One region of the Yersinia mollaretii ATCC 43969 genome, then DNA from elsewhere that is predicted to be linked to it. Evidence: riboswitches for the same ligand, from Rfam matches in the RefSeq annotation. Region 1 holds a riboswitch; each other region holds the start of a gene.

Region 1 (6,750 bases):
GCGGCGGGTGAGCCAAGGCCGCCCAGACCGACAATCAGTACGCTAGCCTGTTTGAGTTTTTGCTGCCCCTCAGGGCCGAGATCTTCCAATAGCAACTGGCGGCTATAGCGCAGAAAGTCCTGATCACTCAACGCGTTATCGTGCATAAGTTGACTCCTTACCTTCCACCAGTCGCAGTAACTGCGCGGTTGCGTGCTGCCAGTCGGCAGCTTGCGTAATGGCGCTCACCACCGCAACGCTGCCTACACCGCTGGCGACCACCTGAGGAACACGCTCCAGATTGATGCCGCCAATGGCCACGGTGGGGTAATCAGGTGTATTAATCACTTGGCGGGTTAAGGCCGCTAGCCCCTGTGGCGATGAAGGCATCTGTTTGGTTTGCGTCGGAAAAATATGGCCGAGGGCGATATAGGAAGGGCGCAACTCACGCGCGCGCGCCAACTCCTGCTCATCGTGGGTCGACACGCCCAGCCGTAATCCGGCCTGCTGAATCGCCACCAAATCCGCCACTTCCAGATCCTCTTGCCCCAGATGAACGCCGTAAGCGCCGTGTTTTATCGCCAGCCGCCAGTAGTCATTGATAAATAAGCGGGCGTTATAGCGTTTTCCCAATGCAATGGCAGCAGCAATATCCTGCTCCCCCTGAATTTCATCTAATGTTTTGATCCGCAATTGGATAGTGGTCACACCGCTGGCCAATAGCCGAGTGATCCAGAGCAGTGAATCCACCACCGGGTACAAACCCAATCGGTGTTCCGTGGCGGCAAAGGGGGCATTAGGCTTGTTCATCGTTAACCTCGATCTGCCGGAGAGTGGCGCTGTGGTACAACTCGCTGCCACGAGAGCGGAATTCAGCCGACATCTGCGCCATGCCCGCTTGTTGAATCTGGATGGGTTGTGCCGTGATGGCCTCGTTTTGTGTGGCGCCCAGCTCTTGCGCGGCTGCCAACTCTTGTGCCGCGGCCAGTTCTTGCGTAGCGGCATAGTCGCGCACTTCTTGCGAGATTTTCATTGAGCAGAATTTCGGCCCACACATCGAGCAGAAGTGGGCCACTTTGCCGGACTCTTGCGGCAGAGTTTCATCGTGATAGGCGCGCGCGGTTTCAGGATCGAGGGCCAGATTGAACTGATCTTCCCAGCGAAATTCAAAGCGGGCTTTGGACATGGCGTTATCGCGGATCTGCGCGCCGGGGTGGCCTTTGGCGAGATCGGCGGCGTGAGCAGCAATCTTATAAGTGATCAGCCCCTGCTTCACATCGTCTTTATTCGGCAAGCCCAGATGCTCTTTCGGTGTCACGTAACAGAGCATGGCGCAACCAAACCAGCCGATCATCGCCGCGCCAATGCCTGAGGTGAAGTGATCGTAACCCGGCGCGATATCGGTTGTTAGCGGCCCCAAGGTGTAAAACGGCGCTTCATGGCAGTGCTCCAGCTCTTCGGTCATATTGCGGCGGATCATCTGCATCGGCACGTGGCCGGGGCCTTCGATCATCACCTGAACGTCATACTCCCACGCGATTTTGGTTAATTCACCCAGTGTATGTAATTCAGCAAATTGGGCCTCGTCATTGGCATCCTGAATAGAACCGGGGCGTAAGCCATCACCCAGTGAGAGTGAAACGTCGTAAGCAGCGCAAATTTGGCAGATTTCGCGGAAATGCTGATACAGGAAATTTTCCTGATGATGAGATAGACACCACTTAGCCATGATGGAACCGCCGCGAGAGACAATGCCAGTCAGACGTTTGGCGGTCATTGGTACATAGCGCAGCAACACGCCAGCGTGGATAGTAAAGTAATCCACCCCTTGCTCCGCCTGCTCCAGCAAGGTATCGCGGAACATCTCCCATGTCAGGTTTTCGGCCACACCATTCACTTTTTCCAGCGCCTGATAAATAGGGACTGTCCCGATTGGCACTGGACTGTTACGCAAAATCCATTCACGGGTTTCATGAATATAGCGCCCAGTCGATAAGTCCATTACGGTGTCGGCCCCCCAGCGCGTTGACCACACCAGTTTTTCCACCTCCTCTTCGATGGAGGAGGTCACCGCCGAATTACCGATGTTCGCGTTCACTTTGACCAAGAAATTGCGACCAATAATCATCGGCTCAGCTTCAGGGTGGTTAATATTGGCGGGGATGATGGCGCGGCCCGCAGCGACCTCTTGGCGCACGAATTCTGCCGTGATGTTCTCCGGCAAATTAGCGCCGAAATTCTGCCCAGGGTGCTGGTGGCGTAAGACTTCACCGCGAATTCTTTCTCGCCCCATGTTTTCACGAATGGCGATAAATTCCATCTCTGGCGTGGCAATCCCCGCGCGAGCGTAGTGCAGTTGGGTGACGCACTTGCCTTCAATGGCTTTTTTCGGCTTGGGTAAGTGCTCAAAGCGCAGATGATCTAAACCTTCGTCCGCTAAACGCTGCTGGGTAAAGCCTGAACTGACGGAGGTGAGGGCTTCGGTATCCTGACGATCGGCTATCCAACTGGCGCGCAGTTTGGGCAACCCCACATGCACATCCAGTTTAGCGAGGGGGTCGCCATAAGGGCCGGAGGTGTCGTAAACCGGAATGGCTTCATTATCTTCGTAGCGAGGTGAGTCCTTACTGCCGCTGATCAGGGTCGGGCTAAGCTGAATCTCGCGCATCGGCACTTGAATATCAGACCGCGAGCCTTGCAGATAAATACGTTGGGAGTTGGGGAAAGTGACGCCCTGCAAAGTATCAATAAACTGTTGAGCCTCTTCGCGCTGTTGTTTGCGAGGAATGAGTTTGCGAGGAGTGGCTTTACGCGAGTGTGATGAGCTTTTAGCGGTGACTGACGTTGTATTATTAGACATAGCAAATTCCTACCAGTGTGTGGTGTATAGGGAAAATTGCTTGTCTGGAGCTTGGCGGGAGTAACGATGTTGGCCAGTGACCGGAAGCCACCTGTGAAGGGGAGACCGGGCCTGTAGCGATAAATTACTCTTGTTCCCTTCGCGGGTACTAACCCGATCAGGTTCCGCGGATCCCGAATTAACGGTCTCAGCCTGCGTTTGCTGTTAAAAGCCGACGCTAGGCACTCCGACAAGAATCCTCAGTATATGAGGTTGTATTAAAACTGCAATAGCGGGCCGTAAGCTGTTTTACCTGCCACTTTGAATTTGGGCGGTGCTCCAAATCCAAATGGCCTGCGACAATGGCGCTGACTATTACGGTATTCGGTTAATTGGCCTGACTCTTTTTATTTTCTGGCTGAGCGGCTTGCCAAGACTCTGCTGCCCACTTAATTAACTGGTCTTCTAACTGGAAACGGGCGTCGAGAGCTTCGCCAATATCGGAGAGCGCCTGCTGGAACTCGGCGCAGCTATCATCATCGATTTCGATGTTGGTATAGCGATCATGGAATGACATGATAGTTTGGGTGTTATTTTTCAACGCGGGGTAAACTTTGGTGGTCAGCGCCATTCTTGGGCTGGACTCGCCTTCTACCTGCTTGATAATTCGGTCGTAGATGTGAAAATGACCAGAAGAGAGATAATCCACCAGATTATGACAAAAGTTCTCCAGCGCTTTTTCATTAAGCGGGGTATGCTTTTCTTTTCGCGGCTTAATACCGATCACGGTGCAATACGAAACTAAAAGTTCTTTACGTGCATGAAGCCATTGATCAATTAATTCATTACTGCCGCCAACGCGTTGAGTCAAGCTTTCCAGTCGATTGAGCATGAACGACTCCGTGAAGTAATAATGAGTTACAAAAAAGTAACAAGCCAGTTTCTAGATTGCCAGTGAAGTCGAGGTTGTGCAACAACGATATGGAACTACAGCTTACAGGTAAAGAGAGTGGCTGGTGGATCGTCAGCCATGAAAACAAGTTATGGCTACCGAAAGGGGAGCTGCCGCAAGGCAATGCCGCCAATTGGTCGCTACAGGGCGCAACCGCCAGACAGATAGGGGAGTGGCAGGGGCAGGCGGTTTGGTTGATTCGTCAGCTAATGCCGACCGACATGGGCTCTGTGCGTCAATTACTGGATGTTGATCGTGGTTTGTTCCAACTGGCCGGGCGCGGTGTGCAGCTAGCAGAGTTTTATCGCTCCCATCGTTTCTGTGGATACTGTGGTCATCAAATGCATGCCAGCCGCACCGAATGGGCTTGCCTGTGTAACCACTGCCGCGAGCGCTATTATCCGCAAATCGCCCCTTGCGTGATTGTCGCTATTCGCCGTGGTGATGAAATTTTATTGGCACAACATGTGCGGCATCGCGGCGGCATCAATACCGTGTTGGCCGGTTTTGTCGAAGTGGGCGAAACCTTAGAGCAGGCGGTCTCCCGCGAAGTGTTGGAAGAGAGCAATATCCACATCAAAAATCTGCGCTATGTCACCTCGCAGCCTTGGCCCTTTCCGCACTCGCTCATGGTGGCGTATATGGCGGAGTATGACAGCGGTGAACTGCGGCACGATCCGAAAGAGCTGCTGAATGCCGGTTGGTATCGCTACGACCAATTACCCTTACTGCCGCCGCCGGGCACCGTGGCACGCAGGCTGATTGAAGATACGGTGGTCTTGTGTCGCCATGAGCAGGAAAGCTGAATCTGACATGCTACAATGCAGCCCAATAAAAGATGGTCGCTAGGTAATTAAGGGAGCTTCACCATGAATGAATTGAAAAACGATCGCTATCTGCGGGCTTTATTGCGTCAACCGGTCGATGTCACGCCAGTATGGATGATGCGTCAGGCGGGCCGCTATTTGCCAGAATATAAAGCCACCCGCGCCATTGCCGGGGATTTTATGTCACTGTGCAAAAATGCCGAGTTAGCCTGTGAAGTGACGATGCAGCCATTGCGTCGTTACCCGTTGGATGCGGCGATTCTATTTTCAGACATTCTGACTATCCCGGATGCAATGGGGCTGGGGCTTTACTTTGAAACCGGCGAAGGCCCCCGTTTCCAGTCGCCGATTACCTGCCGTGCCGATGTTGAAAAGTTGCCGATCCCCGATCCTGAACAGGAGTTGGGTTACGTCATGAATGCGGTGCGGACGATTCGCCGTGAGCTGGCAGGGCAAGTGCCACTGATTGGCTTCTCCGGCAGCCCATGGACGCTGGCAACCTATATGGTCGAGGGCGGTAGTAGCAAGGCTTTCACCAAACTGAAAAAAATGATGTACGCCGAACCACAAACGCTGCATCTGTTGCTGGATAAACTGGCCGATAGCGTCATTTTGTATCTCAATGCGCAAATCAAGGCGGGCGCGCAGTCCGTCATGGTCTTTGATACGTGGGGCGGTGTGCTGACTGGCCGCGATTATCTCGATTTCTCATTGAATTACATGCATAAAATCGTCAACGGCCTGATCCGTGAAAACGACGGTCGCCGCGTCCCAGTCACCTTGTTCACCAAAGGCGGCGGGCAGTGGTTGGAAGCGATGGCCGCTACCGGTTGTGATGCGCTGGGGCTGGATTGGACCACCGATCTTGCCGACGCGCGCCGCCGCGTGGGTGACAAAGTTGCGCTGCAAGGCAATATGGACCCTTCCATCCTGTATGCTCCCCCTGCGCGTATTGAACAAGAAGTCAGCACCATTTTAGCCAGTTTTGGGCAAGGCGAAGGGCATGTCTTTAATCTGGGCCACGGCATTCATCAGGATGTCCCGCCAGAACATGCCGGCGCGTTTGTTAAGGCGGTGCATACGTTATCGCAGCCTTATCACCAATAAATTATCTGAATAGGTCGCCAGAGGATGGATACCAAAGCGCTACGGGCAGAGCAGCAACAGCGGGCATCTGAGGTTATCCTCGAAGATGGCTGTATTGATGAGCAAGTGCGCTTTATTGCTGGCGCTGATGTCGGCTTCGAGCAGCAGGGGGAGGTGACCCGTGCTGCTATCGCGATTTTGCGCTATCCCTCGCTCGAGCTGGTGGAATATCAGATTGCGCGGGTAGAAACTTCACTGCCGTATATCCCCGGTTTACTCTCTTTTCGTGAATATCCTGCATTATTAGCCGCTTGGGCGCAGCTCCAGCAACGGCCTGATCTGGTTTTTGTGGATGGGCAGGGCATCGCGCATCCACGCCGTTTAGGGGTTGCTAGCCATTTTGGTCTGTTAGTGGATGTGCCGACGATTGGTGTCGCCAAGAGTCGCCTATGTGGGCATTTTCAGCCGCTAGAGAACAATAACGGCGCAGTGCAATCTCTGGCAGTACAACCCCTGATCGATGGCGATGAGCAGCTTGGCTGGGTATGGCGCAGTAAAGCCCGCTGTAATCCGTTGTTTATTTCGCCGGGACATCGCGTGAGTGTGGCCAGCGCATTGACGTGGGTTCAGCGCTGTATGGCGGGTTACCGCCTGCCGGAACCGACCCGTTGGGCCGATGCGATTGCCTCAAACCGCCCGCAATTTCAACGTTGGGTGCGGAAAACTCCTGATTTGCTTGGCAACAATAGGGATATGATTTAATTTCGGGTACACTGCCGCGCAGATAATGAATAATGAGAACTCATCATGATACGTAATCCGATTCATCTACGTCTCGAAAAGCTGGAGAGCTGGCAACACCTGACTTTCATGGCTTGTTTGTGCGAACGGATGTATCCCAACTATCAGCAGTTTTGTTTGGAAACTGAATTTGGCGATCCGGCAGTTTACCGGCGCATTCTGGACCTTATCTGGGAAACGTTGGTCGTAAAAGACGCTAAAGTTAATTTTGATAGTCAGTTGGAGAAGTTGGAAGAGGCAATTCCTTCAGCTGATGACTATGCTAT
Region 2 (6,750 bases), 1.0 Mb from region 1:
ACCATAAAAACCTGTTTATCGCCAGCAGCAGTGTGATGCCAACCGTCGGCTCAGTGAACTGTACGCTGACGATCGCGGCACTCTCCCTGCGTATCGCTGAAACATTGAAGACCGAGGTGTGACATGAAAAAAATAACCCTGGGTCACTCAGTAAAACCCCTGCTTATCGCCTTGGGATTCGCCATCAGCGGCTACGCCAGTGCGGACGAGAGCCTGATTGCACGCGGTGAGTACCTGACCAAAGCCGCCGACTGCGTGGCGTGCCATACCACTAAAAATGGTAAACCTTTTGCCGGTGGACTGGCTTTTAAAACGCCCATGGGCACCTTATATTCGCCCAATATCACCGCCGACAAAGAGACGGGGATTGGCAGTTGGAGTGATGAGGAGTTTCTGCGCGCGTTGCATGAGGGGAAAGGCAAAAACGGGGAGAATCTCTATCCCGCATTCCCTTACACCTCCTATACCTTGCTAACCAATGATGACGTTAAAGCGATCAAAGCCTATCTGTTCAGTCTGCCGGCGGTCCATCAGCCAAACCGCGAAAATGAGATGCCTTTCCCCTTCAATCAGCGCTGGGGATTGTGGTTCTGGAATCTGGTGAACTTTGAAGGGCAGCGCTTCCAGCCTGATAGCAGCAAAGATGCGCAATGGAATCAGGGCGCTTACTTTGTTGAGGCATTGGGTCACTGTGGTGAATGCCATACGCCGCGCAACATCACTATGGGAATGAAAGAGAGCAAAGCTTATAGCGGCACTGAAATTGACGGCTGGACGGCATTCAATATTACCTCAGACCCTCACGCCGGGATTGGCGGCTGGAGTCAGGCGCAAATTGTGCAATATCTGCGCACCGGGCATGTCGACGGCAAGGGGCAGGCGGCTGGCCCAATGGCGGAAGTGATTGAAAACAGTACTCGCCACTTGACGGAGGGTGATCTCAATGCGATGGCGGTGTATCTGCGCACATTGAAACCGCTCAATCCTGACGACGAAACCCAAAGCCGCTCGGATTGGGGCCAATCGGCAACCAGCGTCAATACCTTGCGCGGTGTGCCATTCAAGGCGGATAACACGACTGACGGGGCGCGTTTGTATCTGGGGAACTGCGCGACGTGCCACAGCTTTACGGGAGATGGCGTGAAAGACGGCTACTATCCTTCGCTGATGAAGAACTCAGTGGTCGGAGCCAATACCCCCAATAACCTGATCAATGTGATCCTCCATGGGGTGTCGCGCAAAACCAACGATGGCGAGATATTTATGCCCGGTTTTGCCGAGACATTAACTGATGAGCAGGTGGTGAGTTTGAGCAATTATCTGCTTCAGCAGTTTGGGCAACCGACACTGAATATCAAAGTGGATGAGGTCAAAACGCTACGCGGGGAGTAAGGCATCACTCTTTTTTCAGCCAACAGAGGGAGCGAGCTAGGCTCCCTTTTTTATTTTTTATCTGTGCTTTATTTAACTTTTTCATTATGCCAATGCATCAAAACGTAATCGCCGTCACTGCTCTTACCCGTCGCAATCACTACCCAACCCTGTTTTTGATAAAATGTCAGCGCTCGCTGGTTTTTTTCCAGACATTTTAGTGAACCATGTGTGGTAAATAGCGCTTGTGCTGCTTGTAATAATGCCTTGCCCGCCCCGTGATGCTGCGCGGTAGGATCAACAAACAGGTTATGCAGGAAACTCTCCTCCATAAAAATTGAGGCGAAACCCAAATGTCGATCACCATCCATGGCGACCAAAACGGTCTCTCCCATAGTGGAACGATCAAAATCTTCCAAACGAAAATGCTCCCCATCCAGCCAGCTAAAGGCCGCTCGCCGTGATGCCAGATACAGAGTGCGCAGAAAGGGGCGGTCACTCTCTTGATACAGACGAATCTCGATACTCATTCTCCGGTTATCTCTCCAGCACAGGAGGCTATTGTTGTCTTACTTATTGGTTTTGCGAATGCATCATTGATCTTCTATCACTTGCCAATGATAATAACAATTCTGACTCGGGGTGCCCGCCACTAAAAGTGGTTTGGCTGAGATTTTACCCGTATTACCTGATCTGGATTATGCCAGCGTAGGGAAGTCTCGGCACCGCAGGGTTCCGCCTTCTTGACCGCCGGTTAGGAGGAATATGTTCGTTCAACCTGCCGCTTTTTCTGCTGTTGCCACGGTGAAACCCTCGCTATTGGCACTATCGCTTACGGATATGAGTATGGAGACATATTCATGAAGCGCATTAATGCACTCACGATTGCCGGAACTGACCCCAGTGGCGGCGCGGGTATTCAAGCTGACCTGAAAACCTTTTCTGCTCTGCAAGCCTACGGCACCACAGTGATCACTGCGCTGGTGGCGCAAAACACCACTGGCGTGCAGTCGGTCTATCCCATCGAACCCGCTTTTGTCGCCGCTCAACTGGATTCTGTGCTGAGTGATGTACACATTGATAGCGCCAAAATAGGCATGTTGGCGAATGCTGACATTATTGCCGTCGTCGCCGCGCAACTACGCCGTTATCCGATCGCCTTTGTGGTGCTGGATACCGTAATGGTGGCGAAGAGTGGCGATCCGCTACTGGCACCGGAGGCGGTGGCTGCGCTGCGCCAACAACTGTTACCCCAGGTTGATCTGATTACGCCGAATTTGCCGGAAGCGGCGGCGTTACTCAATTGCCCACTCGCCCGCGATGAACAGGAGATGTGTGAGCAGGGGCGGGCGCTGCTGGCGCTAGGCTGTCAGGGGGTACTGATGAAAGGGGGCCACTTGACTGGCGAAAATAGCCCCGACTGGCTGTTGACAGCACAAGGAGAGCAGCGTTTTGTGACCCGCAGAGTCAACACTCGCCATACCCACGGCACTGGTTGCACCTTATCTGCGGCACTGGCCGCATTGCGCCCACGGCACGCGAATTGGGGTGATACCGTAGAAGCGGCCAAAGGCTATCTGCAAAGGGCATTGGAGCAGGCCGATAGCCTCGAAGTGGGGCTGGGGGTGGGGCCGGTGCATCATTTCCACCAATGGTGGTAATCCCCTTCGTCCTTGAAACCACAGGGGTGTTAGCTGCGCTCAATTACCCGAATCACTGACTGGTGTCAGCTTATCGGGATGCTTTCGCTGGCCGCCTACCTGTGGTTCCAATGCCTTTGGGGATGCCCTTCGTGCTTGAAGCCACAGGGGTTACGCCAACAAATGGCGCTGGATCATGGCAAACATCGCGATGGCACGTTGCAGATGATGAGCATCAAAACGGTTAAGCAGATAACTGTCCGCACCTTTACGGGGGCGGATGCACAGTGAGAGTGTTGGCTCGCCGGCTTCATCATTGATCAGATCAAATTGATAGCTGCCAATCTCTTTCTCGTCTTCGCGCCAAGAGATTTGGATTGCGGGCAGGGGATGGCTCGCTGTGGGCTGTCTGACCGCGAAAAAGTACTCGCCAGCCCAGAAACCAGCGTAATCGCCATCGGCTTGCAAAGATTTAGTGCGGAAGATGGCTGCATCAGCTAACTGACGGATCGCGTCTGATGTTATCTGCTGTTGAGCTTGCTGCCACAATGGGGTGCCGTTCTCCAGTTGCCAACAGGCAGCACCCAGATAATCATTCAGTTCGCGCCAATCGGCATCTAACTGCTGTAGCAGATCTTCATCAAGGATATTGCGGTATTGCTGCATGCCACTCGGTTGTTCACCCAGCGTTTCGTAGGTAATTAGCTCCATGGTGCGCGGCTTGCGGCGAAAGCTCATCCACAAAACTGCTTTCGGGATGCGGAATTCAATCGACTGAATACTTAGCCGATAGCGATCGCCTTTATTCACCACAAAACCGTTAGCTGTGCCGCGCTTATTTTGATAGTTGCGCACCACTACCACACTATTTAGTCCCATCCAGCCGGTGACATAGTGTTCGCTGTCTGAGTTGGCGACATCCAAGTCGATCACCATCTGGATGATTTTATCGGTCTCAAGTTTGTCCAGTGGATGGGCATCCCCGGCAGAGTAATACAGCTTCTCGGGTGCTTCGGGTAACTCATAGGTTAACATGGCGTGGCCTTCTCAATCATCATCTGGTTCATAGCTTAACTCAAGCTGTCATACCGATTGTGGTATAACTGGAATTAGGATGAAAATTCGTGCTATGGATCAACTTTTTCTACCGTTGATGGTCATAGACAGGCAAACCAACACGACGCCTGCAAATCAGTTGCACTGGGATCGCGGTTAATACCCCGGCGAATAGATTAATCAGATCATAAGGATTTCGATAATGAAAGGTCATCAAACCCTCCATTGTCTTGTTGCAGCGGCGATACTCAGTGCCAGCTCCTGGGCCTTCGCGCAATCAACCAGTACACCATCACCCCCTAATTCAGTACCGACCCCTTCTCAGGCCGCGCCCGCGAAACTCCTGCCGACCATGGCGGATTTGCTGCAACAGCCGGTTTATAAAAATAGCTGGCAGAAAATGACCAAGAGCCAGAAAAACTTACCCGCATGGGCGCGCAAAGGGGTGGGGACGTCAGCGCCGTATGAGGTGATCACGTGGGAAGGGCAGCAGTATAAAGTGGGCCGAATTTGTAAGCCCCATGATTGCAGCAATAATTTTATGTGGGTGGCGTTTAGCCAGAATAAGAAGCAAGTTTGGCAGGCTTGGGGGATGAGAGTCACGGTGGAAGACAAGCCGCAAGCGCAGGATAACCCGAGCCAGTTTGCCACCTATCAGTGGCTGGGCCGCCCTGATGAGCCTATTCAGGCCATGCTGAAAAAGCAGTTACAGCAAGATCCTAATTGGCGTTAATCTTTGGCGACGAATAATGAATGCGGAGCAGGATGGTGATCACCTTGCTCCTCCACCATCATTAAGCAATACCGGCCTGATGCAGGTCATGCAGATTAATCGCGCCGACCAGTTTCCCGTCCAAATTCACCACGGGTGCCGCACTGATATGATGCTGGTGCAGTGCTTCCAGCGCTTCGCCAGCACGCCACTGTTCAGGTAGTCGGTAACCCGGCCGCGTTATTGCGCCTGCCAGCGGTTGTTGCAGCGTACCGCCTTTGACCAACCAGCGGCGCAAATCGCCATCAGTGAACACGCCCACCACTCGCTGATCGGGATCGCACACGGCCACCAAGCCCAATCCGGTACGGCTAAGCTCTAACATTGCCTCCATCACACTGTCGGACTCATTCACCACTGGCAGGCGATCACCGGTTCGCATCAAATGATGGACGCGGTTGAGCAAGCGTGCACCCAAGCTGCCGCCCGGATGTGAGCGGGCAAAATCTTCGGCATTGAAGCCGCGATGGCGCATTAATGCCATTGCCAGTGCATCCCCCATCATCAGGGTATTCACCGCGCTGGATGTCGGGGCGAGTCCCATCGGGCAAGCTTCCTGCTCAACACTAATATCCAGCACACAGGCCGCATTGAGCGCTAAGGGGGACTCTTTGCCGCCAGTGATGGCAATCACCGGAATATGACTGTCCGCCAGCAAGGGCAGAATCAGATCCAGCTCTTTGGCTCGGCCAGAGTAGGAGATGAAAATCAGTACATCTTGCGGGCCAATCATGCCCAAATCGCCGTGCAGTGCTTCGGCGGGATGAACGAAAAACGCCGGGGTGCCAGTACTGGCCAGTGAGGCGGCAATCTTTTTGCCGATATGGCCGGATTTGCCGATGCCGGACACCACGGCTTTACCGGTGCAAGCCAGCAGCAGTTCGCAGGCTCGAATAAAATTATCATCTAATCGTGACAGCAACTTATGGGCCTCTGTCAGCTCAATTTCCAGTGTTTCACGGGCATAGGTCAGCAGTGGATTACTCATTTTTATCAACCAGAATGATGTTAATGCCCATTTCTTGCAGTGCCTGCAAATATTCTGGGCTAATCCCTTTATCCGTAATCAGGGTATCGACGGCGCTTAATGGGCAAACGACATTGGGACTTTTACGGCCAAATTTGGACGAGTCAACCAGCAGAATGATGCGGCTGGCGGCACGGCACATCGCGGTGCTGACATGATAAACTTCGTTAAACGTGGTGACACCGGCTTTCAGATCAACACCATCTGCGCCGATAAACAGCTTATCGAAGCTGAAGTTATCAAATGCTGATTCCGCCAGACTGCCATGAAAAGAGGCTGAGCCTTTACGGTAAGTGCCCCCCGGCATCAGGATAGTTTGATCGTTATTCAACTCAACCAGCTCATTGACGATATGCAGGCTGTTGGTCATCACCGTGATATTGTTGAATTTTGTCAGGTGCGGCACCATTTGCAGCACCGTACTCCCCGCATCAAAAACCAGACTGTCACCATCTTTGATCAGTTTACTGGCCGCTTGGGCAATCTGCTTTTTTTTGTCGGTATTAATATGGGTTTTGCGGTCAATCGGTTGTTCGACATCGTCGCGATTTAGCACCACGCCGCCGTAGGTGCGGATAACGGCTCCCTCTTTTTCGAGGCTGGTTAAGTCCTTACGAATAGTGGTGCCGGTGGTCGAAAAGTGGTCGGCGAGTTCATCGACTGCCGTCTTGCCGTGTTGCTGGAGATATTCCAGTATGGCAACCTGCCGCTGCTTTGGTTTCATAACGATTCCTGCTCAAGTATTTCCATTGCCTCTTTTTCAGGCACAACTTTCACATGAAAAAGAATAACTTTCATTATGAAAATATCATGATTTCGGTTTAATCGCTAATGATAGTGCAGTTTGACATGCGGTATCCGTAGGAAAGATCACATTTGGGATT
Region 3 (6,750 bases), 1.2 Mb from region 1:
ACTGCCGCTGACCAGTGCCTGCGTCGGGCCGTCGTAGTAAATGCGGCCATCGACCACTAACAAAGTGCGGTCGGCGATGCGCGCGGCATCATCCAAATTGTGGGACACCATCAGCAGTGTCAGTTGACGCTGGCGGCATACCTGATCGACCAGTTGCAGCATTTCATTGCGCAATGCGGGATCCAGCGCAGAAAATGGCTCATCCAGCAGCAGAATGGGCTGGCTGCGTACCAGACAGCGCGCGAGGGCGGCCCGTTGACGTTGACCACCGGAGAGTTGCGCTGGCAGGCGGTCGAGACACGCCTCCAGTCCCACCTGCTGGGCGATCTGGCTCAATAACTGCTTCTGCTGTTGATTGAGTTTCAGCCCCGGATGCAGCCCCAGCCCAATGTTCTGCTCCACCGTGAGGTGCGAGAACAGATTATTCTCCTGAAACAGCATCGAGACTGGCCGTTGGGCGGGTGCGGTGGTGGTGTGATCCTGACTATTCAGTAACATGCGACCACTGGCGGGCGCTAAGAAACCGGCAATCAGGCTCAGCAGGGTGCTTTTACCTGCGCCACTGGGGCCAAGGATCGCCACCCGCTCACCGGGCTGAATGCATAAATCAAAGCGCATCGGTAAGTGCTCGTAGAGATAGGTGATTTTCTCAAGTTTTAACATGGCGGCTCGGCAGTCGTTCAATCAGAGTAAACAGCAGGAAGCAGAGCAACAGCAGGAGCAAGGCGGTCACTGCGCCATCATTACTGCGGTAAGAGCCTATCTGCTGATAGAGATAAAATGGCAAGGTGCGGAAATGCTCATTTCCAAATAGCGCCACCACACCAAAATCGCCGATGGAGAGCACACTGGCAAAGGCCAGCGCTTGCGCTAGCGGGCGCTTCAGGGCGCTGAGTTCAATATGGCGCAATCGGTGCCAGCCGCGAATATCCAGTGATAAACAGAGCGGCGTATAGCGCTCCGCCAGATCGCGCATTGGGTTATCCAGCACTTTCAAGGCATAGGGCACCGCCATCAGTGCATTGGTCAGGATCACCAGCGCGTAAGGGGATTGCGGCAAGCCCAATGTGTCATTGAGCAGCAAGAAGAAGCCCGTCGCCAGCACGATACCCGGCATCGCCAGAATCACCATGCCGCTCACTTCCAGCGCCTGCCCGTAAGCCATTTGCTGACGCAGTTTCAGCTCACGGCTGCTCCACAGCAGCATCATGGTCAGGATCACACAGAGCAATCCGGCCCCAATGGCGATGGTCAATGAGGTGAAAAAGGCTTGCCACAGTGCCGGTTGCTGCAACACGGTCACTATCGTTTGATTGCTGCCATCAATGACAACGGCGAGCAACGGGGGAACCATCAATAACAAAGCCGCACCAATTAGCAGTGTATCGCTGATGCGCGACCAAAAGCTGTCTTGCTGGCTGCGCCACTGCTGCCCGTGGGTATTGCCCACCGCCAGAACCGAATTTAGCCGTTGGCTCAGCACCACCAAGCCAAGGCAGCAGCCCAGTTGGATCAGCGCCAGTAATGCGGCGCGGCCCAGATCATAGTCGTAGCTCAGCGCTTGATAAATCGCCAGCTCAATGGTGGTGGCTTGTGGCCCTCCGCCCAGTGACAGCACGGTGGCGAAGCTGGCAAAACAGAGTATAAAAATCAGTGCGGCAGTGGGCAGAATTTGGCGGCGCAGGTAGGGCCACTCGACCCAACGAAAATGCTGCCAGCCACTCATGCCCAACTGTGCGGCGAGCTGGCGTTGCTCCACGGCGATGCCCTCCAGTGATTGCAACAACAGGCGGGTTGCCAGCGGCATATTAAAGAAAATATGCGCCAGCAAAATGCCTTGCAAACCATAGGGCGAGAAGCGGTAATCCACGCCGAGCCAGCCAAACAGCCCCGCCAACCAACCTTGGCGGCCATAGACCGTCAGGATGCCGAACAGGGCCACCAACACTGGCAGCACCAGTGTCATGGCACATAAGCGTAGCATCAGTTGGCGACCGGGAAAGCGGCGGCGGTACAGGGCGCGCGCCAGAAAAATAGCGGGTATCACCGACAGCAGCGCCGAGAGAAACGCCTGCCAGAAGGTAAAGCGAATCACATGCCACAGATAGCTATCGTGCCAAATGTTTTGCCAGTCTGCCGCAGGCGCATGTCGCCAGATGGCGGTGAACGCCAATAAGGCGACACCGACGATCAGTGCAGCGGCGAGCAGCCCCGGCCATAACCATGGCGGGATCAGTGGCTGACGGCGGATTGCCATGCTTGAATCCATTTGCCACGGTTATCGGCTACCTCTTTGGCATCAAACTGCAATGCTTTTTGCGGCACGTTGAGGGTGTCAAACCCCGCCGGAAGGTCCATTTTGATTACCGGATACATCCAGTTGCCAGTGGGAATATGATTTTGGAAAGCGGGGGTCACGATAAATTGCATAAAGCGCTGTGCCAGCTCCGGCTGTTTGCTAGAGGCCAATTGGCCCGCGACTTCCACTTGTAGGTAGTGGCCTTCGCTGAAATCGGCAGCGGCATAGTTGCTTTTCTTCTCTTCAATCAGATGGTAAGCCGGAGAGGTGGTGTAGCTCAGCACCAGATCCCCTTCGCCTTTCAGGAACAGGCCGTATGCTTCGCTCCAGCCTTTGGTGACGGTGACGGTTTTCTTCGCCAGCGCTTGCCACGCCTGCGGGGCTTTATCGCCATACACTTTTTGCATCCACAGCATTAAGCCGAGGCCCGGCGTGCTGGTACGGGGATCTTGATAAATCACCCGCCACGGCGCTTTGCTGCTGACTAACTCTTCCAAGCTTTTTGGCGGGTTTTTCAGTTTGTTTTTGTCATACACAAAAGCAAAGTAGCCATAGTCGTAAGGGACAAAGGTTTTGTTCTGCCACGGCTCAGGCAGTGTCAGTGCGCGGGTATCCACCTGACTTGGCGCGAACAGGCCGGTTTGCTCCGCCGCCTGCACCAGATTGTTATCTAAGCCTAAAATCACATCGGCCTGACTGTTTTTCCCCTCCATCCGCAGGCGATTCAGCAGTGAAACACCATCTTCCAGTGCCACAAATTTAAGCTGGCAATCGCACTCGGCTTCGAAGGCTTTTTTGATAGCTGGCCCCGGCCCCCATTCGGCAGCAAAGGAATCATAGGTGTAGACCGTGAGGGTGGGTTTATCGGCAGCAACAGCGGCCGCAGACAGTAAAAACAGACAGGGAATCATGCGTTTAAACACTTTGCACTCCTTAAGAATAAAGGTGGCAAAGGTATCTGAGGCGGTTAATAACAGCGGCAAGGTGCTGATCCGGCGTTATTTTTCTCAAATCCCTCCGCCGGGGTTAACCGGATCAGGTTCGACGGGTTTGCTCTCAGCTAACTTGCCGTTTTCTGCAATTTAGCACCCCGTTGAGACGCCGCTATTGTAGAGATTAATTTGAATAGGGGAAAGGGTATTGTTGGTCGATAAGATATTTGTGAGTCAGTAAATGCAGTCAATAACTATCCAATATTAAATACCCATAGGATATTAATAAATCAGATTAACGCTCGGGGCGTATTCTTAAAATAGAGAGATAAACCCGCGTAAAGGCTGAAATAGACCTCTATGAGTAGGCGGCCCAGTGATACCGGTTGGAAGATAAGATATTCTCTCTTTTTTGTGAATTTAATTATGGATGATGCTTTATGGACATTTACTTAAATAGAAGAGAAAGGGATAATAATTACTTTCTTGCATTGGCTCACTCGGCAGCCAATGACTTAATGAAAACAGCAAAGATTGTTTCCTCCCGCCACATTAAGGATTTCTTCCTTAAAGCGAGATTTGAAAGTGAAGTAAAACAACTGTCCGATGGCAACCTAAACATTATTCGTAATGCAAAAACCGATTCGGAGTGCCGTGTTGCGATCAATAATATCCAAGAGGAGTGTGCCAATATAGAAAGGCAAGGCACTATGCTTTCGCTGGATAGAGCAAAAGTCTATATGACGATTAATATGGAAAAATATAATAATGAAATTGGTTATACCATAAATGCCATTGGTGTTGTCGGTGGGGGATTACAAGCTCTTTCAGGGGCAGGACTTATAGTAAAGTCGGGATTTGTTATAGGAAAATTGGCTGGTGTACATTTAACGCTTAGTGGTGCTAGTACAGTCGCTGAAAAAGTATATCATTTACTCGGTCAAGATAACTATGTAGGGTTTATGGAAAAAGGTTACAGAATAACCGCTAAGTTTATGGGATTTGAGCCAAAAGCAGGATCGATGGCTTATCATGCTGTAGATATGGCATCATCACTGTATGGTGTGGCTGCTCTGAGTTTAAAACCTGATATATGGCGATTATTTAAATATATTCCGAGTGATTACTATAGAAACTATACAAAAATGAGTCAGGGTGCTTTACTACTGAAAATTGCTGGTGCTGGAAATAAAGTTCGTATCATTTCAGATATTAACGAACATGACGATGTTATTTATTTAAAATAACATATAAGGGGAGTTATTCCCCTTCATTTCTGTTTTTCTTTTTTAAAAACACATATGACTTATATGACAATTTAATTGGGTTAATTAAATTAACACTAAATAATAAAATCATTGCAACTACTGAGAAAGCTATTACCCCTATTCTAATAGGTTCGGTAACTATTAGTGGATATAATAATGGAATAATTCCAATAACAATGCAGCTAGGAATAAAACCTTTTTTTAAATCAAGAATTAGTGATTCTAAAGTCTCACCTCCAGCATCATTAACATGCTTATGGGTCAGAACTTTCTTTAATCGATTAACTTCTTTTTCCGTAAAACCGTTAGCTAATAGTTCTTTCTCCATTTCAATATTTGTCACCGCGCTATCTCCTTATTTTGCGTCTATTGGTATTATATCGTTAAGGAGATGGTGTCGTCCAATGTATTGATTGAAACTGTTATTATCAAAATCCCTGCTGGCGTTATTCGCCGCAGGGAAAGTGAAGAGATATTTATGCCTCGGGTGGGGTAAACCAAGCCGATTTGAAGTCAAACCAGCCGAGGGTGTTCATGCGCACGCCGCGCATACTGTGCTGCCCATATAATTCTAGCCAGTGATGGAACAGCGGGTGGAATTGATTTTGGCTGACCAAGCGCTGGCTCCAGTCCGCCATTGGCAGGGTATTATTGCGCCATGATTCCACGTCCTGATGCAGCTCATCGTCGAGACAGTGTTGCAGCAGCGGCAGCTCATACAGGGTGGCAAACAGGGAGAACTCCAGCGGCAGGTAGAAGTTGGCGCTGCCGAGCCAGATGTCACTCCGCGCATCACCCTGATACCAACTGACATAATCGACGGCCTGTATTGTCAGTGTGACGCCATGAGCCGCCAGCAAGGTGGTCAGTGTTTGGCTGATAGCATCAAACTCGGAGTGCTCGCGGTAAAAGGTCAGGGTCAGCTCAGTCAGCCCTTCCGGCTTGGGTTCCTGTGTGGTCAGCCGATTATGGTGCCAGCGCGGCAACATACCGTAAGCCGGAGACCAGTAGCGCTGATAAAAGGGGTCGGCATGGCTGAGCAGGGCGACGGGGGTGATCAACTCACAGAGCCAGCGGCGAATGTCGGGGTTGCAGGTTTGGGGGGAGCGCTGATCAAACAGCAAAAAGTAGCAGCCCTCTTCCAGCCGACTCTCCAGCTCATTTTTGCTGGTGTCGTCCGCCTGTAACTGCACGCCGGAGTAGACCAACTCCTCTGACAGCTCCGGCAGCACCCAGATATTCACCTCATCAATCAACGCGCGGAAACCAAAATAGTTATCAAACGCCTGTATTTTCAACTGGCTACGATGATTTCGGATCACTGAGTAGGGGCCAGTGCCGATAGGGTGGCGCTGGAAATCGGGCTGGCTTTCCCACTCCTGCGGCAAAATCATGGCGTGAACACTGCCCAACAGCCACGGCAACCAGTGGTCCGGGCTGCTGAGATGCACATCAATCACATAGGGTGTCGGTGAGCGCACAGCCGTGATATGCGAGAACAGTGGCTGCGGGATCAGGCGGGTCAGGCTGGCAATGACATCATTCATCTCCAGCTCACGGCCATGATGAAAATGGATGGCAGGGCGCAAATAAAAGCGCCAGTGCAGTGGGCTGATGGCCTGCCAGTGGTGAGATAAGTCCGGTTCGAGTTCCCCGTTTTCCTCATTTATCCGCGTCAGGCCGTTAAAAATCTGCCGCACCATATGGGTTTCTGAGCGGCGCAGGGCGGTGCCGGGTAGCAGGTTGGGCAGCGGGCGGTAATAGAGCACGCGCAGAATATGTTTACCTTGCCGGAAGCTGCGCCCCAACTGGGATAGCAGCATTTGGCGCACCGCTTTTTTATCCCCCACCAACTGCACCAGCTGATCAATATGGTCCTGTTCCAGCAACTCTTCGGCCCGCTGCTGTTGCAGTGCCAAGCCGGAGTAAAGGAAAGTCAATTGTGAGCGCTTACCACGGCCCGCTTCCGCTTGCCAACTGAGCCAACCCTCGTGCTGCATGCTACCCAGCAGGGATCGGACGTGGCGGCGTGAGCAACTGAGCACATCAGCCAGCTCCTGCAAGGTGGTTTCCGTTGGCTGACCATTAAAACGTTGCCAGAGGCGAATAAACTGCTGTTGCAGACGTGAGGCAGACATAAAAGGGGAACTCCACGGCAAAATTCATCAATTTTTCTTTCCCTATATTACGCAGATACTGGTTGCCATGAAAAGCGGGTTATTACCGCAATGCTGAGGCAGTCACAGCGAAT

The links. Region 1 has a riboswitch for thiamine pyrophosphate ahead of thiC (phosphomethylpyrimidine synthase ThiC). Riboswitches for the same ligand answer to the same signal wherever they lie in the genome.
Region 2: linked by a shared signal. The riboswitch ahead of thiD (bifunctional hydroxymethylpyrimidine kinase/phosphomethylpyrimidine kinase) and the one ahead of thiC (phosphomethylpyrimidine synthase ThiC) in region 1 are both predicted to bind thiamine pyrophosphate.
Region 3: linked by a shared signal. The riboswitch ahead of thiB (thiamine ABC transporter substrate binding subunit) and the one ahead of thiC (phosphomethylpyrimidine synthase ThiC) in region 1 are both predicted to bind thiamine pyrophosphate.

Annotation. Positions count from the first base shown of each region.
Region 1 covers NZ_CP054043.1:835,275-842,024, reverse strand. The annotation lists gene HRD69_RS03670 (HesA/MoeB/ThiF family protein) at 1-146, opposite strand, end outside; gene thiE (thiamine phosphate synthase) at 136-789, opposite strand; gene thiC (phosphomethylpyrimidine synthase ThiC) at 776-2,839, opposite strand; TPP riboswitch at 2,957-3,078, opposite strand; gene HRD69_RS03655 (Rsd/AlgQ family anti-sigma factor) at 3,207-3,710, opposite strand; gene nudC (NAD(+) diphosphatase) at 3,800-4,576, shown strand; gene hemE (uroporphyrinogen decarboxylase) at 4,640-5,704, shown strand; gene nfi (deoxyribonuclease V) at 5,729-6,445, shown strand; gene HRD69_RS03635 (YjaG family protein) at 6,491-6,750, shown strand, end outside.
Region 2 covers NZ_CP054043.1:4,421,334-4,428,083, reverse strand. The annotation lists gene HRD69_RS19685 (GMC family oxidoreductase) at 1-122, shown strand, start outside; gene HRD69_RS19680 (cytochrome c) at 124-1,392, shown strand; gene HRD69_RS19675 (GNAT family N-acetyltransferase) at 1,461-1,901, opposite strand; TPP riboswitch at 2,000-2,103, shown strand; gene thiD (bifunctional hydroxymethylpyrimidine kinase/phosphomethylpyrimidine kinase) at 2,232-3,032, shown strand; gene HRD69_RS19665 (hypothetical protein) at 3,183-4,046, opposite strand; gene HRD69_RS19660 (inhibitor of vertebrate lysozyme family protein) at 4,270-4,800, shown strand; gene gutQ (arabinose-5-phosphate isomerase GutQ) at 4,862-5,827, opposite strand; gene srlR (glucitol operon DNA-binding transcriptional repressor SrlR) at 5,820-6,590, opposite strand; gene gutM (transcriptional regulator GutM) at 6,675-6,750, opposite strand, start outside.
Region 3 covers NZ_CP054043.1:2,011,851-2,018,600, forward strand. The annotation lists gene thiQ (thiamine ABC transporter ATP-binding protein ThiQ) at 1-663, opposite strand, end outside; gene thiP (thiamine/thiamine pyrophosphate ABC transporter permease ThiP) at 650-2,257, opposite strand; gene thiB (thiamine ABC transporter substrate binding subunit) at 2,233-3,222, opposite strand; TPP riboswitch at 3,294-3,402, opposite strand; gene HRD69_RS08965 (DUF4225 domain-containing protein) at 3,672-4,478, shown strand; gene HRD69_RS08970 (hypothetical protein) at 4,492-4,842, opposite strand; gene sgrR (HTH-type transcriptional regulator SgrR) at 4,976-6,637, opposite strand.